Regions from separate parts of the Apibacter sp. B3919 genome, predicted to be linked through region 2. Evidence: riboswitches for the same ligand, from Rfam matches in the RefSeq annotation. Region 2 holds a riboswitch; the other holds the start of a gene.

Region 1 (10,028 bases), on a different contig from region 2:
TAGTATAAAAGTAAAAATTAATGGGTTTGTTAACGAAAAAATGAAAAAACGCAAATGCTCCCCAGCTCATAAACATAGTAATTATAGAAAGGCTAAAAAATAATACAAATTCCTTTCTTCTGGAATGTTTACCTCGTTCAAAAACATAGCGAATGCTAAAAAAATAATTGCTCAAAATACCCGCTCCGGTAGATAAAAGATTGGATAATGGGTAGGCGTTGGACTTGTTTTCAAAAGAAAAAAAATGAGGCAGCATATTAGGCAAGCTTAGTAATTTCATACAAAAAATTTCAATTACGGCACTTAAGGCTCCTGCTAGAAAAAACAAAACTAATTGTTTTTTGTGCTTATTTATGGAAGTGATCACTTAATAGAAATTATTAAAAATTTTTACAAAAATAGATTAATTTTTTTTATTTCTGTAATTTTGGATTAAATAAATAATAATTTAAAACATAGACTGAATATGTCAAGCAAAGATTATATGAAATATACTCCGCAAGAATTTTTAAATAAAACTCCTAAAGAATTAGGATTCTTTTTTCCGGCTGAATTTTATCCTCATAAATCTACTTGGTTATCTTGGCCGCACAAAGAATTATCATGGCCGGGTAAAATTGAAAAAATCTATGCCCCATATGCGCAATTTATAGCAGAGGTATCTAAAGGGGAAGAAGTTAATATAAATGTGGTTAGTGTTGAGATGAAAGACTTTGCCATGAATTATATAGAAAAAACAAATGCTAATTTGGATATGATCAATTTTTATATTCATCCGACTAATGATGCTTGGTGTCGCGACCATGGTCCTGCGTTTGTAATTAATCCCCATTCATTAGAACATAAAAAAGCCATTGTAAATTGGAATTATAATGCCTGGGGTGATAAATATCCTCCCTATGATTTGGATAATGAAATACCTCTTCATATAGCCAAAGAAGAAAGATTACCTGTTTTTAATCCGGGCATAGTGATGGAAGGTGGTTCCGTTGAGTTTAACGGTAAAGGAACGGTACTAACATCTAAGTCATGTCTACTTAATAAAAACAGAAATCCTCATTTAAATCAAAGTCAAATCGAAGAATATCTGAAAAATTATTATGGAGTAAATCAAGTCCTATGGATCGATGAGGGAATTGTTGGCGATGATACAGATGGTCATATAGATGATACCGTACGTTTTATAAATGAAAATACCGTACTTGCTGTGGTAGAAGATAATAAAAATGATGAAAACTATCACATATTACAACAAAATCTAAAACAATTAAAAGCCATGAAACTTCCCGATGGTTCTCCTTTACAAGTTTTAGAATTACCTATGCCCGAACCGGTATATTACGATGGATGTCGTTTACCTGCTTCTTATGCAAATTTTTACATAGCTAATAAATCAGTGATTGTACCAATTTTTAATGGTGAAAATGATAAACGAGCGTTGGATATCATAAAAAAATGTTTTCCGAATAGAAATGTAATAGGAATAGATTCCACTGATATCATTTGGGGATTAGGTAGTTTCCATTGTTTGAGTCAACAGGAACCGGCGATATAATAGCTATCAATTAAAAAAATTGGAATGGATTTTTTAACGATTTAATTTGAACCCAAATTATCTGAAACAAAGAACACTTTGTAATTTACAAATGAAGAGATAAAAAATACTAGTTTCTAACAAATTTAAGTAAATAAAAAAGTCGCAATTATATTGCGACTTTTTTTATTTATATGATATATTATTATACGTATCTCTTTTAAATGATATTGTTGAACTAATCTTATAATGCTCAACATTAAAAACTGTTTATTTCTTAATTAGCCAAAGCTAAACAAGAAAAAACAGGTTCAGGATAAACTCCCAAAAGGATTATTAAAATTACCAATATAACAGCTATAACATTGTAAATAATTGGAGCTTTTTTAGCTTCATTTAATTCTTTATAACCCGGTTTAAAATACATGGCAATGATAAGCTTAAGATAGTATCCAATACTGATTGCAGATCCTATAATAGCTATAATGACTAATATCGGTTGAGTATATAATGCTTGTGAAAACAACGTAAATTTAGCAATGAATCCGGAAGTTAACGGAATACCTGCCATAGATAATAGAGAGATTGTAGTTACCAAAGCTAAGATGGGTTGTTTCTTGGCCAATCCGTTGAAAGCATTTATATCGGTAATACCATTTGAAATTCTTTCGATGTAAATAAGGCTGATAAAAGCACCTATAGTTGAAAGTGAATAAGCTAATAAATAGAATGCTAATGTATAGATAGAATTAGCATCTGTATTAAAATAAATTAGCAATAAATAACCGGCATGCGAAATACTGGAATATGCCAACATTCTTTTAGCATTTTTTTGCAATACACCTACAATATTGGCAGATAGTAATGTTAAAATTGCTGCATAGAAAATTATATATTGCCATTGGTTTAGTTGACCGATAAAAGCTGTTTCAACCAATTTATATAAAGCAACAAAACCTGATATTTTTACCACAGAAGCCATAAAAGCTGTGATTAGGGAAGGAGAGCCTTCGTATACGTCCGGAGCCCAAAAATGAAAAGGAACTATGGATATTTTAAACAATAACCCGACTAACAATAAAATTATTCCGGTTATGTACATAGTAGGGTAGTGAGTCGCTTGTATGCTGTATAAACGTATAGTTTGTAAATCAAAAGATCCGGTTATACCGTATATTAATGCAATTCCGAAAAGTAAAAATCCGGTTGCAAATGCTCCTAATAGGAAATATTTGATGGAAGCTTCATTGGAACGTAAGTCATTCTTATTGCTTCCTGCTAATACATATAAAGGAATTGATAAAATTTCAATACCTAGAAATAAAGTAATTAAATTTTGATAGGAGAAAAGGACTATACCGCCACAAAGTGCAAAAAGCATTAAGCTATATACCTCTGCTTGATGATGATCTATGAGACGAAACGCATATTTTCCTAAGAATACGATTAGCAAAGTGGTCAAAATAGATATTTGAGTAAATATTTTGGCTGTTTGATCAAAAGCAAACATGGACGCATATCGTGTGAAAAAAGGACTATCTCCGTAAAAAGAGACGACCAAAGCGATAAGTAATCCTAAAATTGCAAATGGTTGAGAGTATTTTCCTTGCCCGAAAACACCTGAATATAAACTCAGAATGGCTGCTGCGAAAATAATGATGATGATGCTCATTATATTTTTAGTATTTTTTGTAAAGTTTTGCTGCCAAAGTTACAATTTTTGATTAAACTGTGAAATTAAAAAATGAAAATAGTATCGTATTATAATAACGCCTATATATTTGATAAATTTATGAAATATAATAAGTTGTTTTAAATTTCAGATGCCTTGCCAATTTATAGATTTTATCTTAACATTTAGTAATAGTATTATTTATTAATCCATTTTTCATCAATTTTCCGACAATATTTTTATGCTATATAATAGGTAGGATATTAAGATATAGTACCAAAAAGTAAAAAGATTGTTGAAAAACAATCTTTTTACTTTTTTTAAAGCTATAGTAGTTTAAAAAATTTATTTACTTACTAAGGCAAAATGTCCGGGAGATACGCCGGTTGATTTCCACCATAGTAAGTCGCCATTTTTTGAGAAATAATATATTTTTCCATTGGAAACAAAATCCATAGCATCTCCAATATAAAAGCTGCCATCTTCAGGATCGGTAATTATCCCATATGGAGACATAATTTCAGACTTTGAACCCTCTTTGATTAATTCGGAACTTATCACTTTTTGCGTATCTATATTTATAATACCATAATTATTTATAGTTTTTCCTGAAGAATATTCCGATCCATAAAAATAAAGTTTATCTTTATAAAAAGTGAAGTCAGAAACCGCTAAATTCAGTTTATTAATGACTTGATCAGTCGATGGATCAATAACAGCAACGAAAGGTTTTAAATTAGCATAATCGCCTCTTGAAGTAACCCAAATATGATTATTCTTATCTTTTCGTATTCTATGTAAGTTCTTACCGACTTCGATATCGTTAATTTTTGTAAAACTGTTCATGTCAATTACAGAAACCGTTGTGTCATAATCCGGAGAATAATATCCTCCTGAATTAGCAACATAAAGCTTATTATTTACAATAGTCATTTCTTCCGGATTGCGTCCGACAGTAACTTCATTTACAATGGTGCCGTTAGTAAGATCAACTTTGGCAACATATCCTTGTCCGTTGGGAGTAGAACCGGCATATGAAGACACATACGCATAGTCGCCGTTAAATGTAATGTATCTGCAATTTGGAATAGTTATTTTTCCTATATGCTTGGCTGTTTTAGCTTCCATAATTTCAACATAATTAGAACCGTTGATTACGGCATACATTTTATCTTTATAAATTTTTAAATCATTACCTGTATCGCCCAATCCACCTTGATCAGGGTTGATTTTAGTAAAATAGTTATTAAAAAAATCAGCTGTGTCATAATCAAAATAGGATAGAGAAGAGTTGTTTTGTTGATAATTACCTTCATTCAAAATATATAACCCTTTTTTGGCATCCGGTTGGGATATAATGTTTGAATCATCTTCAGACCATGAATCGTCATTACTACAAGAAACAATGAACCCTGTAATAATTACTAAAATTGGTACTAAAAATTTCCTTGCTACCATAGTTTCTAGTTTTTTCATATGTTTAATTTAATGATGATCGTATAGTTTCTACCCGGCATGGGATAATTGGCTACTATGTCGTAATATTTATTAAAAATATTATTGATTTGTAAGGATGCTTTGCATTTGATATGAGTGAAAAATAATTCTCTTGAAAGTTGTATATCATGAGTATACCCAGCTTTTACATGATTATCAGGATTATTAGAAGGAGAATTGTACCGTTCTCCCGTATACATAAAGCTATAATTTAGATTCCAATCTCTGTAAGCAGCTTCTAGAGTAAGTGTCCCACTATGCCAAGGTATATAAGGAAGTTGATTTTTATAATTTAAAATAGGAGAAGATAAATTTTGTGCATCTTCATACGTATAGGTTATAAAGGTTGAAACTAAAACGTTTTTTATTACTATTGAAGTCTTAGAAGATAAATCTAATCCTTTTATTCGTGCTTTACCAAAATTTAACATGGTCCAACGAAATTGTTGTCCTTTGGGATAAGCTATGATTTTATCTTTGACCGTATTATAATAGGCATCAATAGTAAAATCAAAATGAGTAAAATTACCGGAAGTAAAGTTTTTATTTATACGAATACCTGCATCGAACTGATTAGTATATTCAGGTTTTAAGTTTGAATTTCCAAAATCCGTATAGTATAAATCATTAAATGTTGGCATTCTAAAAATTCTCTTATAAAAACCATGAATGCTAATATCTTTAGAATGTAAAGGTTGGTAATTTAAGAAAACAGCAGGAGTAAATTCATTTCTGTCTGAAGCTGTACCCATACTGTTCGTATGTTTCGTTTTTTCTTGCACAAATGTACCTAAAACACTTGTTTGAATTTTAATTTTATCCCAATGAAAAGCAGTAGCTAAAGCGATCATTTCTGTATTTCTCGAAGGAGAAGAGAAATTTTTTAAATCGGCATTCATTCCGTTATGTTGGTAATCTGCAGATAAAGAAATATCCCAAAAAGAAAATAAAGTAACCAGTTGTGAGGATGAAATATATAGTTCATCTTGCTTATAAGTATTGTTAATACGGTTGGAAAATTTATTTCCCCAAATAGAGTCATTAAAAACTTCTAAATTTTTATAATGGGTAAAATCATGAGCATATTTAGCATTTAATGCTATTCTGTATTTTGTGCTGATTATTTTTTCAAAAGATCCCTGCAAAAAGAAATTACGATCCCATTGTTGAGCAAATTGATACCTTTTATACGAATTCTTTAAAACGGCACCGGGTATTCCTCTGCTTGAATTATAATAATATCCTTTCAGATTCCATTTACCATGAGGTAGGATGCCAAATAAATTTCCTTCTGTTCTAAAAGCACTTATGTTACCATTTTGTCTTACAGCGATAGTATCCCAATTACCTTTCTTTTGTTGAAATTTATATTTTCCATCTGAATTAATATATTCCATAGTAAGAGAAGATGAAATTAATGAGGATAATTTTTGTTCCCATAGGAGGAAGGGGTTAATTAAATGAAATGATCCGGAACGATAGGTGGCACCTATATTAGTTTTTTTTTCACCCGTAAAAACAGGACGTTTGGTAGTTAAATAGATACCTCCGGCAGAGCCGAAATCTTTAGCGGGTTGGAATATTTGACTTTTTTGTCCGTTGTATACTGATATTGATTCTAAATTATCCATGGAAAATTTTCCTAAATCAACCATACCATTTTGAGCATTTCCTATGGCTATTCCATCATAAAATACCCCCACGTGTTCGCTTCCCATTCCTCGAATATTAACTGTTTTCATTCCTCCAACACCTCCATAATCTTTAAGTTGAATTCCTGAAAATAATCGTACGGCATCAGCTACCGAAGAGCTGTTTCGATTTTCTAATTCTTTTCCTTTCAATTCTTGGAAAGGAATTATTCCTTTATCATTTCTTTTTCCCGTTGCCAGTATTTCCTGTAATTCTGTTACAGTAATGCTGTCTTTTTTTTCTTGGGAATAAGATAATGGACTCATCAGGCTTATAAAACAAGCAAATACACTATATTTATGATTGATGTTCATCATCATGGAGTCGAATATCTTAAATTACAGATATAGTAAACTAGTTTCCGGAAAAGTAAACAGGAAAAGTGAATATGAAATGCTTTTAATGTTTCAGCCTTGTTCCACGAAAGCTTGTAAAACTATAGTTAAATTTGGCAGGTATTCTGACTTACTTCATTTTAAGAACCTTCCCAAGAAAGCAACTCCTCAGTGGTATATCTCTTAAAACGTACTAGAAGATTACAGCAGCGGGCCTGTTTCGGATTTTCACCGAATTCCCTTTTAAGATTGCATATTTACCGGTAAATAGCAATCACCAAATTTAGGCAAATATAAATAAATATTTTTAGGGCATCTGTATTGATTATTTGGGTCGTACTAATAATTCTAAAAAAAGATTAATTTTTTAAACGAACAATAGTAAGTTGAATTAAAAAATCATTAGATTTGAATAATGAACGTACAACTTCCTGAAAAATTATATTATTCTATAGGCGAAGTAGCGCAGGCTTTTAATGTTAATACTTCACTTATAAGGTTTTGGGAAAAAGAATTTGATAGTATTTCACCCAAAAAGAATAAAAAAGGAGACCGTTTTTTTACCCCAAAAGATATTGAAAATTTAAAAATAATTTTTTATTTAGTAAAAGAAAAAGGATATACCTTAGAAGGAGCAAAAGTTGTTTTACAATCACAAAAAAATTTATCCAAAAAAGTTGAAATCATTGCTCGTTTAGAGTTAGTTAAGACAGAATTAATTAAGTTAAAAGAATTATTAGACGAATAAAAATTTAAATAAAGACAATATGAAATTACCTAAGTTTTTAATGGCAGACAATTCAGATTTTCCTGAAGATTTATTTGTTGTGCACACAGAGTATCCTAGATTTATATTAAATGTAAAAGAAGAGGATGTTGAATGGTTTGATGAATTGGAAGGAGACGAGGAAAAAGTTGATAATGAAGTAATTACATTGGTTCAACAAGCATTCGATTTTTGCGATTCTGAAATCGAAAAATATTGAAGATGATGAGGAGTAATGACCTCTTAGATTTATTATGATATTAAAAAAGTAAGCAGTAAATCACTGCTTATTTTTTTGCTCTTTGATTCGATGGGATTAATTTAATAAATGATATATTTTTTTTAATCATCAACAGCACACCCTTGAATTCTATATTGATTTTTAAATTTTTCTGACCATTTTTTCCATTCTTCCGGTTTTATTTTTTTGTTATTTTCATTTTTCAAAAATGATAGAATGTAATCTTCTGAGAAATCCTTAGGAAAATTTTGCATGGGATCAAATGCATCATTATACCATTTTTCATTAATTAAATAATTAAGTTGATTAACATCAAAATCAAATCCATAATTATGATAGGAATTGGTAGCAGAAGAATTAAACGTAGTTTTCATAACTTCATGATTTAATTGAGCGATCATGTTTTTGTGTTTATGTTTTCTAAAATACAGGGTTGCATTGTATAATTGTTTTTTTTCATCAACTTTTCCATTAATATTTTCCCAGGTTTTAAGCCAAAATTCTTTTTTATGAACACCCATAAGTATTGAAATTAATATCCAATATTTAGTTTTAGTAGTGTTAGATACCAAACCCAATTTATATAAAATACTAAAAAACTTATATTTATTATAAAAAAAACATTTCAGAATGAAAGGAGGGGCAGTAAAAAGATCCGGATAAATGGAAATTATATCGGAATTGATTTTATCATGTTTAAACTGATCAACAAAATTATTATTTCCTGACCAACCTAATTTGAGTAAGGATATATTTTCTTTTTTCATTACTTCATTGATTTCATTCACATTAATTTTTCTCGTAAACCAAACATCATCTTCCGTTATAATGAAATAATCTGAAGCTTCTTTTACTGAATTGACCCAAAGTTGAGTAGGAATTTTAAAGCCATTAATATCTTTTCCTGACTTTAAATTATCTTTAATTGCTTCTTCCTTTTCTATATAATTTTCAGATTTTATAATTTTAATGGACGGGTATTTTAATTTAATTTTATTTAGATATTTTTCAGGAGTTCCATCATCTAAAACTTTAATTGAATAAGTACCCACTACATATTTTTGGATACTGGCTAAGCATCTGTCCAAATAAAAGGGGCGGTTAAAAGATTTAATTAAAATATCCATAGTTTAAAGTTTAGAATAAATTTTACAAATGAGATTAAAAGTATTTCTATTTTTGGAAAATAGAGAATAAAGTATATAATCTAATGATATAGGATAATAGTTACGATATTTTTTTACTAAAAATTTTAATTGATTTGCATCTTTTCTGTAAAAACAAATTTTCATGGCATATAACAAATCTTTTTTACTAATTGGGTAATGAATATCTTCTATATTAATAAATGATTGTGGATTAAATGCATCATAACTGTCTTTACCATTACCAAGCCTTTCTTTATAAAATTCACGGGCTTTATTGATAAACAACCATTGCACTAGTCTGTTTTTGGTTTTTGAAAGTGAATGGTTGGTTTGTCTGTATGAGATTAAAGTATCAGGTAGATTTACAATTTTTTTACCTTCTGAAAATAACCGTAAAATGAGATCATAGTCTTCCGAATAAATCATTTTTTCTCGATAAAAAACTTTTTCATTTCTAAATAGTACAGAAGAATGATAGAATAAATTGTTTTTGAGAATATTTCTTTTTAATTCATGATAATCGGTTAAAGCTATAAAATTATTACAAATAGTATTGTTTTCATCAATTATATGAGCACTGCTGCCTATTAAAAATACATCCGGATTATTCTCCAGAAATTCAACTTGTTTTTCCAATCGTATGGGTAATGCAAGATCATCAGCATCTAATATGGCCAAATATTTACCTTTAGCATTTTCAATTCCGATATTACGGGATTTTATAACAAATAAGTTTTTATCGTTGTTAATAAGCTTGATTCGGGAATCTCTTTTACAAAATTCTTCTATAATTGATTGAGTTCTATCGGATGAGCCATCATTAATAACCAGCAATTCAAAATTAGCATACGTTTGATTGATTACCGATTCAATTGATGCAGATATATGTTTTTCTGCATTGTAAGCAGCCATAATAACCGATACCAAGGGAGTCATAAGTAAGATATATAAATACAAAAGTAAAATATTTTTAATTAATCCGTGTAAAGCGGCTTTTTTTAAGATAAAAAATTTTAGGAAGTGATTCTTACGTCAACTTACAGGTATCCGTAACGAAAAAATGTATGGGAGTAATTAAAAATATAAATAAAATTCCATTAAGATATTTATAATTAATTTGAGTTAAATTCAAAGAAAATTTTT
Region 2 (10,028 bases):
GTAAGCAAATAAAATGCGATGCAACTAAATTTTTTAAAACATTTTAAGTACTGAAAAGTAAGAAAAAAAGATAATACATTTTGTGTCCTTCTATTAATAATTTTACAAGTAAAGAATAAAATTTATTGATTATTATTAAATTATTTGCTTTAAATTTTATATATAAAATATAATTTATTATATTAGCAGGACAGGAAGTTTAGGCTTCAAACATAACATAAAAAATGAGAATTTGAGATTTTTACTTTCTATAAATAATTATTGTTTTTTATTAAATTTGAAAGTAAAAATAAAGAAATGATTCTAATTTAATTAGAATCATTTCTTTTTTAGACTTGTTTTTTAATTATAGTGGTTTAAAATTTAATATAAAATTAATAATCAAAATACCGATACGCTTTCATAATTTACAAGAAAACAAGTATACTTAAGATCCCTTTAAATTATTTTTCAAAAGAGTTAGCGTTTTCTTGTGACTGTCGAAAGCAATTTCATTAAGATCTATATCGGATAATTTTTTCCACACATATCCTTTTAATTCAATCGGATCATAATCTCCAATAGATAAATTCTCATCTTTATAAAGAAAGAATAAATCAATGGTATTGTATAGGATGTTTTTGTACAAATAAGTATTAGGATGGGAACATATATATTTTAATTTAGATAAATCAATCGATATATTTAATTCCTCTTGTAATTCCCTAAAACTTCCATGTTCAGCGGTTTCTTCGGCTTCAATAAATCCTCCTGCCAGATCTAAAAAGCCTTTTTTAGGTTCTTTGTTTCTAATAGTAAATAATATTTCGTCATTTTTCTGAATAACCACAGCGGTTGCACCGGCTGTATTGTGATAGTATTCAAAATTACAATTTAAACATACAATTTTAGATCCATGCGGATATTCTAAATGATCACTTTTACAATTTGGGCAGAATTTGAAAATGGGTTGCATATCACATAAGTTTTAATACCCAAATTTAATTAAGTATTTTAAAAATATAGATATCAAAAATTATTTTATATAAAAATAATAGAAAATACTTTTCAAAATAAATAGTAACATTTAAATAGAAATTATTAATAAAAGAATTATATAATATAATATTTTACAAATCATCAAAATTAATATTATTTCATACATTGGTCTTTGTAAATCTATCATAGTAATAAATAGTAATAATTAACCGTAAATAAAAATAATACAATGGCAACAATAACATTAAAAGGAAATGAAGTTCATACATTGGGAAACCTACCATCAATAGGAAGTAAGGCTCCAGATTTTATATTAGTGGATACGGATTTATCAGAAAAAAAATTATCGGATTATACAGGAAAAAGAGTTGTTTTAAACATATTTCCAAGTGTGGATACAGACACATGCGCTATGTCTGTCAGAGAATTTAATGAAAAAGTATCTGAAATGAAAAACACTGTGGTTTTATGTATTTCAAAAGACCTTCCTTTTGCTCAAAAACGTTTTTGTGCCGCAGAAGGTTTAGATAATGTTATCCCGCTTTCTGCCTTTCGTTCAGATTTTGGTAAGGTATATAATTTAGAATTTGCAGATGGCCCGTTAAAAGGATTACTTAGCAGATCAGTACTTGTTCTTAATGAGTCAGGAGAAATTATTTATGAAGAACAAGTAGCTGAAACTACTCATGAGCCTAATTATGAAAAAGTAACAGCTATATTAAAATAAAAAATCTATCAAATAAAAGGAATGCCTTATATTTTTCAAATATGAGGCATTTGTATTTTTTTCTAATTTCTCCAAATGAAAGATTAGTATGATAATTGAGACTAATAATTGTTTGAATTCAATGTAAAGTAAAAAAAGGTACTCACTCTTGAAATAGTAATTAAAATTTATATTTTAAAAGAAATATGATAAATTCTAAAAAAGTACTAAAGTTTTTATAAAACGTTAGATGTATAATGAGAAATTAACCCGATAATTTCAATAAAATTATAACTTTTTGTTAAAAAAAATAAAACATGAGAAATTTCAACATAAAATAACTCTTTGAGATATAAATAGTTTTTACATTTACAATTTAAAAAAGTATAACAAAAAAAATTATAATATCATGAGCAGAAAATTTCCAGCAGGAGTAGCAACCGGTTCGCTAGTAAAAGAAATATTCGATTATGCTAAAGAAAATCAGTTTGCTTTACCGGCATGTAACGTTATAGGATCTAGCAATGTAAATGCAGCTCTTGAAACAGCTGTTAGAGTAAATGCTCCCTTAATTATACAATTTTCAAACGGAGGATCTCAATTTAATGCAGGTAAAGGATATAAAAACTCTTCCCTTAGAGCAGATGTTTTAGGGGCTATAGCTGGAGCAAAACATGTCCATACGTTGGCAGAAGCCTATGGGGCAACTGTAATTTTACATACAGATCATTGTGCAAAAAAACTATTACCTTGGGTTGACGGGTTATTAGATGCATGTGAAGAATTCCATAAAAAAGAAGGAAAAACACTATACTCTTCACACATGCTAGATCTTTCAGAAGAGCCCTTAGATGAAAATTTAGCAATCTCTTCCAAATATTTTGAAAGAATGGCAAAATTAGGAATGACTCTAGAAGTTGAAATAGGGATAACAGGTGGAGAAGAAGACGGAGTTGACAATTCAGATATAGAAAGCTCAAAATTATATACACAACCTGAGGATGTTTATAAAACGTATAAAGCATTAAGCGCAATAAGTCCTAATTTTACTATTGCAGCAGCATTTGGTAATGTACATGGAGTGTATAAACCGGGAAATGTTAAATTAGAGCCTAAAATACTTCACAACTCACAAGAATACGTTCAAAAACAAGTAGGCGGACCTTCAAAACCGATTAATTTTGTATTTCATGGAGGATCAGGTTCTTCCTTGTTAGATATAAGAGAAGCTATTAGCTACGGAGTAGTAAAAATGAATATTGATACAGATTTACAATTCGCTTATACCGAAGGGGCAAGAGATTATGTAGAAAAAAATATTGATTATTTAAGAACTCAAGTAGGAAATCCAACCGGAGATGAAGCACCAAATAAGAAATTTTATGATCCAAGAGTTTGGATGAGAAAATGTGAAGAAGGATTCTCTAAAAGATTGGAAAAAGCTTTTGAAGATTTAAATAATATCAACACATTATAGTAAAAAAATATAAATTTTATTTATAAAAAATGAAAGCACCTTTATTTGAGGTGCTTTTTTTGTATATTTGGAAAAAAGAGAGTATGAAAAATTATCTAATAGTATCAACATTACTAGCGTCCATTTCAATCGTTCTTGCTGCTTATTTTTTAGGTAATTCTTACCAAAAAAGAAATCAATCCAATACAATAACAGTAAAAGGATTAGGCACAAAAGATTTTGAATCTGATTTAATAGTATGGAAAGCCGATTTTTCTAAGAAAAATCTCGATTTAAAACAAGCTTATGCCGAATTAGATGCAGATAGAAAAAAAGTAAGAGAATATCTGATTTCCAAAGGATTTTCCGATAAAGAAATAGTTTTTTCCTCAGTAGAAATAAGTAAACAATATGATAGTAGATACAATGAAGGAATAAATCAAAATATATTTACGGGGTATGAATTAAATCAAACCATAACCATAGAATCTAAAAATGTGAAAAAAGTTGAAGATCTTTCCCGTCAAATTACAGAATTGATTAATAACGGAGTAGAACTCTATTCCCGATCGCCTTTATATTACTATACTAAATTATCTGATTTAAAAATACAGATGATTTCAGATGCAACCAAAGATGCAAAAAAAAGAGCAGAAGAAATAGCAATTAACGCCGGTTGTAAAATAGGCAAATTAAAAAATGCCAATCAAGGGGTTTTTCAAATAACTGCTCAAAATTCATCTGAAGATGATTACTCTTGGGGAGGAGCATTTAATGTATCATCCAAGAAAAAAACAGCAAGCATTACCATTCGTTTAGAATATGAAATTAAATAATAACTACGATATAAATTAAAATGGTACATAAATTATTTCAACCGTTTACATCAAAAAAACTGTCATTAAAAAACAGAATAGTCATGGCGCCTATGACCCGATCATTTGCTTATGATGGAATCCCCGGTAAACAAATAGCTGATTATTATCAAAGAAGAGCACAGGCCGAAGTGGGCTTAATTATAACAGAAGGAACCGTTGTTCGCAGGGCGGCATCTTCCAATGATCCCAATATACCTGTATTTTATGGAGAACAAGCCTTAGAAGGTTGGAAAAAGGTGGTTGAAGAAGTTCATGCTAAAGGTGGTAAAATAGCTCCGCAACTTTGGCATATGGGAATAATACCTGCCCATAAAAACTGGACACCATCAGAGCCTTTTGAGGGACCATCCGGACTTTTAAATCCGGAAACAAAAGGCGGAAAAGAAATGAGCGAAAGTGATATTGAAAATACAATTGAGGCTTTTGCAGAAGCAGCTTACCAAACCAAAAAAATAGGTTTTGATGCTCTGGAATTGCATGGAGCGCACGGATATTTGATCGATCAATTCTTTTGGGATAAGCTCAATAAAAGAAATGATATATGGGGAGGAGCTACCCTGGCCGAAAGGAGTCGTTTTGCCATTGAAGTTGTAAAAGCGGTTCGAAATGCGGTAGGAGAAGATTTTCCTATAATATTACGCTTATCACAATGGAAACAACAAGATTATTCCGCAAAATTGGCAAAGACACCGGAAGAAATGGAAGAATGGTTACTACCGTTATCAGATGCCGGAGTTGATATTTTTCATTGCTCACAACGAAGATTTTGGGAGCCCGAATTTGAAAATTCCGATTTAAATTTTGCAGGATGGGCAAAAAAAATAACGGGCAAACCTTCCATAAGTGTAGGATCTGTGGGGCTTACCGGGGATTTCTTAGGGGCATTCAAAGGACAAAGTTTTGAGGCTTCTAATAATTTTCTTAACGAATTAAATAGAAGATTAGATGCAGGCGAATTTGATTTAATAGCAGTAGGAAGAGCGTTACTTGCAGATCCTGAATGGGTATTAAAAATTAAAAATGGAAACTTATCTGAATTTAAAGGATTTTCTAAAGATCAACTTAAAGAATTATACTAATAAAAACATAAAATAGTAGTAAAATAAAAACAAAAACCAAGTTTTAATTTTTATTTATTTTAATAAAGAAATAAAAGCAAAGGTTTTTTATCTTTGTATATATAAGTTCTTTACTTAATTTCTTTATCAACAAGAATAAGGTGCTGTGTAAAAACGACTTAATAGGGAATCATGTGTGAATCATGAGCTGACGCGCAACTGTAAGTAACCTAAAAAAAATTTTATCAATAAAAACCATTGCCGATTTAAACGGTGAGAAGGTAGATAAAATGTTATAAGCCAGGAGACCTGCCTATTCTTAATTGACAATGCTTTCGCGAGTAAAAGCAAGATCACAAAAAATATAATTGGGCTACGAGAAACTTTAAGATCATTAGAATAATTAGTTTACTTGTATGTCAAAAATTGTTTTGAAATTTGATTTTATTTAACAAAGAAAGAGAGCATTGTGAAGTTTAGCAATAAGAGCTTTTTATAATATAATCGTTTAAAAAGTTATAAAAATGCAAACACACAATCTTGGCTATCCGCGTATTGGTAGTGACAGAGAACTTAAAAAAGCCTGTGAAAAATATTGGGCAGGTAAAGCGTCAGTCGAAGAACTGATGATAACAAGTAAAGATATCCGGCACCGAAACTGGGTAACTCAACAAAAATTAGGGATTGATTGGATCCCATCTAATGATTTTTCTTATTACGATCAGGTACTTGATATGTCACTAATGGTCGGGGCTATCCCTAAAAGATATAATAAGGTAATACTGGATAAATCAAATACAGAATTAGACTTATATTTTGCCATGGCAAGAGGACATCAAAAAGAAGGTATTGATATAAAAGCCATGGAAATGACCAAATGGTTTGATACCAATTATCATTACATTGTCCCTGAATTTGAAAGTAATCAGAAATTTTCCTTGTTTTCAACAAAAATTATTGATGAATATTTAGAAGCTAAAAATGCAGGAATCCATACAAAGCCGGTTATAATAGGCCCTGTATCTTATTTGTTGTTGGGAAAAGAAAAAGAGGAAAACTTCAATAAGCTGGATTTACTAAAAAATATTCTTCCTGTCTATATAGAAATCCTAAATAAATTAAAGACAGAAGGAGTTGAATGGGTGCAGTTTGATGAGCCTTTCTTAGCTTTGGATTTAGATGAAAAAGCGAAAGAATCCTACCAATATGCCTATAAAGAAATACATAAACAATTTCCTTATATAAATAAAATACTAACTACCTATTTTGACGGATTGAAAGACAATTTAGCACTTGCTTTTAATCTACCCGTACAAGCATTACATATAGATTTGGTACGTTGTCCGGAACAATTAGATGAAGTTTTAGATAAAATTCCGGAAAAACTTATCCTTTCTTTAGGGATCGTTGATGGAAGAAATATATGGAAAAATGATTTCGAAAAATCTTTGAAACTTATTCAAAAAGCTGTTTCCAAAATTGGTAAAGACCGAATTTTAATAGCTCCTTCTTGTTCACTTCTTCATAGTCCGGTTGACTTGGAATTGGAAACAGATACAAAAGCCCTTTCATCGGAAATTAAAAATTGGTTGGCTTTTGCAAAACAGAAAATCGATGAAGTAGTAACCTTAAAAAAGCTTGCGTCTAAAGAAGATTCCCCGGATTTACAAAAAAAATTACAGGAAAATATAGCGGCTGCAACCAGCAGAAAAACATCAGCTTTAATACATAACGAAAAAGTAAAAGAAAAAATAAGGAATATTGAAAAAGTAGAAGATAAAAGAAATTCCATATTTTCAGAACGAAAGAAAAAACAATCTGAAGCCTTGCAGTTGCCTTTATTTGCAACAACTACGATCGGCTCATTTCCTCAAACATCCGAAGTCAGAAGTTGGAGATCTAAAATAAAAAAAGGATTGATAACACCTTTAGAATATGAAGAGCTGATTAAAAAGGAAATTGAAAAAACAATACGATTCCAAGAAAAAATAGGTATAGATGTATTGGTTCACGGGGAGTTTGAGCGAAACGACATGGTGGAATATTTTGGAGAACAATTAGAAGGAGTTGCATTTTCCAAAAACGGATGGGTACAAAGTTATGGAAGCCGTTGTGTGAAACCACCCATCATTTATGGCGATATATTCAGGCCTAATCCTATGACTGTGAAATGGTCTTCCTATGCACAATCCTTAACAAATAAAAATGTAAAAGGTATGTTGACTGGACCGGTAACTATATTGCAATGGAGTTTTGTACGAGACGATCAACCGAGAAAAGATACCTGTTTCCAAATTGCATTAGCCATTAGAGAAGAAGTAGTAGACTTGGAAAAAGCGGGAATACGAATTATTCAAATAGATGAACCGGCCATAAGAGAAGGGCTGCCGTTACGAAAAAAAGATTGGCAAACCTATTTAGAGTGGGCTATAAAAGCATTTAGAATTGCATCCTGTGGGGTAAAAGATCAAACACAAATTCATACCCATATGTGTTATTCTGAATTTAATGATATCATACAAAACATAGCAGATATGGATGCGGATGTAATTACCATAGAATGCTCTAAATCGGATATGAAGTTGCTAAACATTTTTTCAGAATTTAAATACCCTAACGATATTGGTCCGGGTGTTTATGATATACACTCTCCGAGAATACCGTCCAAAAATGAAATGGTTTCCTTATTGAAAAAAGCAATTAAAAGTATACCGGTAGAGCAATTGTGGATTAACCCGGATTGTGGACTTAAGACAAGAGGATGGGAAGAAACAGAAAAAGCATTAATTGAAATGGTAGGAGCAGCAACAGAAATGCGAGAACAATACTAAACGATCTTTTTAGTATCGGTCGGTATAATACGTATAAATGTTTTAAATATGATCTTAACTTCTTAAAAGTCGTTTAAACCAAAGGTTAGAATGCAATGAAAACTTAAAAAATTCTAGAGTTCGATAAATTAAAACTTAAAAATGATTTATTAAAACAAAATCATAATTGTCTTAGTAGTATTTTAATTTTAAATAGCTAAAATAGGATAAGAAACAAAAGTTGATTATACATTTTATGTGTTAAGAATAAGCTGAAAGCATTATGCTTTCAGCTTATTTTCATTTTATTATAATTTTATATGTATATATTTCTTTAAAATAAAATAAGAAACATTTTAATAATTATACATTAATATATTAAATTAATTTATATTTTTGTATATAACACTAAATTACAAATATAGAATATCATGGATCTAAAAAATGCAGTTTTCGGAAGCTTCAATATATATGATAACATATTTATATCGATAAAATTAGTAGTAGCATTTATCGCCGTTTTAATTTACATTAAATTAGTAGGAAGAACCATTTTAAACCAAGTTTCCGGAATTGATCTAATTCAGAATATAGTCTTAGGGGGCTTGGTAGGTGGAATTATATATAATCCGAATATTTCTATTATGGAATTTGCCTTAGTGTTGTTTATTTGGACATTCATTGTATATTTAATAGCCTTTCTCACAAAAAAATATAGTCGTTTAAGAGGGTTAGTAGAAGGTCCTATTATACCTTTAGTATTAAAAGGAAAATTTAATATAGAAGGATTTAAAAAAGCTAAGATTGATATAATGACTTATGCCAGTGTACTAAAAAATAATGGTATATACGATATATCTAAAGTATATTTTGCTCAAATGGAACAAGACGGTTCCATTACCGCATTTACGGATGATTATGATAAATACGCAGTCTTACTGGTTATTGATGGCAAAATTAACCATGTCTATTTAGAAGGAATCGATAAAACAGAAGATTGGCTAAAAAATGAATTACGAAAACAAGGATATGATGATGTGTCCAAAATTTTCATTGCACAGTGGTCTCCGAATAAATTTTTTATTGTACCAAAAAGTCAGGATTATAAATTGAAGGTTAATGATTAAAACTATTACCTGATTTTAACCTCAAAAAACTTCTCATTTTCAATAAAACCTTCCAGAAAATCATTTTCACTAAGCTTTGAAACTCCCGATGGCGTTCCGGTAAAAATAATATCGCCCATTTTTAAAGTAAAATATTGAGAAATATATGAGACGAGGTAATCAAATGAAAAAATCATTTCTGAAGTATTTCCTTTTTGCTGAATATTGCCGTTTTTCACTAAAGAAAAATTCAAATTATCTAAATTAAACTTATCTTTACTTACAAAATTTCCAATTAAAGCAGATCGATCGAAAGCCTTGGATTTTTCCCAGGGAAGCCCTTTTTCTTTTAATCGGTCTTGTAAATCTCTAGCAGTAAAATCAATGCCAAGTCCAATTTCAGAGTAATAATTTCCGGCAAATTCCGGTTGAATGTATTTTCCAACTTTAGAAATTTTTATAAGAACTTCCACTTCATGCTGAAGGTTTTCAGTGAATTCTGGAATATACCAATCATCACCGGGTCTGGCTAAAGCGGTATCCGGTTTAATAAATAAAACCGGATCTTTAGGTATCTCATTGTTTAATTCTTTCGCGTGATTGCTATAATTTCTTCCTACACAGATAAATTTCATAAAACACTTTTTAATTTTGCTCTTGTAAAAATTTTTTTCGAATATAAAGGAAAATCAGCATTCATTAACCAGGAATAATATCCTAAATCACTCAAAAACACATTTTTCAATTTTTTACCTTTGTATTTTCCAAAATTGAAAACCTCGTCTTCATCCTTATCTATTCCAACAAATCCTGCCAAATCAGCATTTTTATTTTGCATGGTAAACTCATGAAGGAATTTCACATCGTTTTGAATATCCTCATATTTTTCAAGTTGAGCCTTTAATATTTCATACGTAGCATAAGTATCTGCAGAAGCAGAATGAGCATTTTCTAAATTCTTATCGCAATAAAATTTATAAGCTGCGGAAAGATTCCTGGGTTCCATTTTATGAAAGATTACTTGAACATCAATCGG

The links. Region 2 has a riboswitch for cobalamin ahead of metE (5-methyltetrahydropteroyltriglutamate--homocysteine S-methyltransferase). Riboswitches for the same ligand answer to the same signal wherever they lie in the genome.
Region 1: another riboswitch for cobalamin. It lies ahead of J3U20_RS06040 (TonB-dependent receptor); the one in region 2 lies ahead of metE (5-methyltetrahydropteroyltriglutamate--homocysteine S-methyltransferase).

Annotation. Positions count from the first base shown of each region.
Region 1 covers NZ_JAFNMG010000002.1:618,934-628,961, forward strand. Annotated here, with positions in the region: gene J3U20_RS06020 (GtrA family protein) at 1-367, opposite strand, end outside; gene J3U20_RS06025 (agmatine deiminase family protein) at 467-1,555, shown strand; gene J3U20_RS06030 (NADH-quinone oxidoreductase subunit N) at 1,812-3,206, opposite strand; gene J3U20_RS06035 (YncE family protein) at 3,552-4,682, opposite strand; gene J3U20_RS06040 (TonB-dependent receptor) at 4,679-6,661, opposite strand; cobalamin riboswitch at 6,828-7,027, opposite strand; gene J3U20_RS06045 (MerR family transcriptional regulator) at 7,146-7,478, shown strand; gene J3U20_RS06050 (hypothetical protein) at 7,498-7,716, shown strand; gene J3U20_RS06055 (glycosyltransferase family 2 protein) at 7,839-8,864, opposite strand; gene J3U20_RS06060 (glycosyltransferase family 2 protein) at 8,868-9,821, opposite strand.
Region 2 covers NZ_JAFNMG010000003.1:174,705-184,732, reverse strand. Annotated here, with positions in the region: gene J3U20_RS06835 (NUDIX domain-containing protein) at 428-955, opposite strand; gene tpx (thiol peroxidase) at 1,208-1,705, shown strand; gene fbaA (class II fructose-bisphosphate aldolase) at 2,094-3,161, shown strand; gene J3U20_RS06820 (SIMPL domain-containing protein) at 3,245-3,976, shown strand; gene J3U20_RS06815 (NADH:flavin oxidoreductase) at 3,997-5,097, shown strand; cobalamin riboswitch at 5,219-5,408, shown strand; gene metE (5-methyltetrahydropteroyltriglutamate--homocysteine S-methyltransferase) at 5,601-7,907, shown strand; gene J3U20_RS06805 (DUF421 domain-containing protein) at 8,318-9,013, shown strand; gene J3U20_RS06800 (fumarylacetoacetate hydrolase family protein) at 9,019-9,627, opposite strand; gene J3U20_RS06795 (3'-5' exonuclease) at 9,624-10,028, opposite strand, start outside.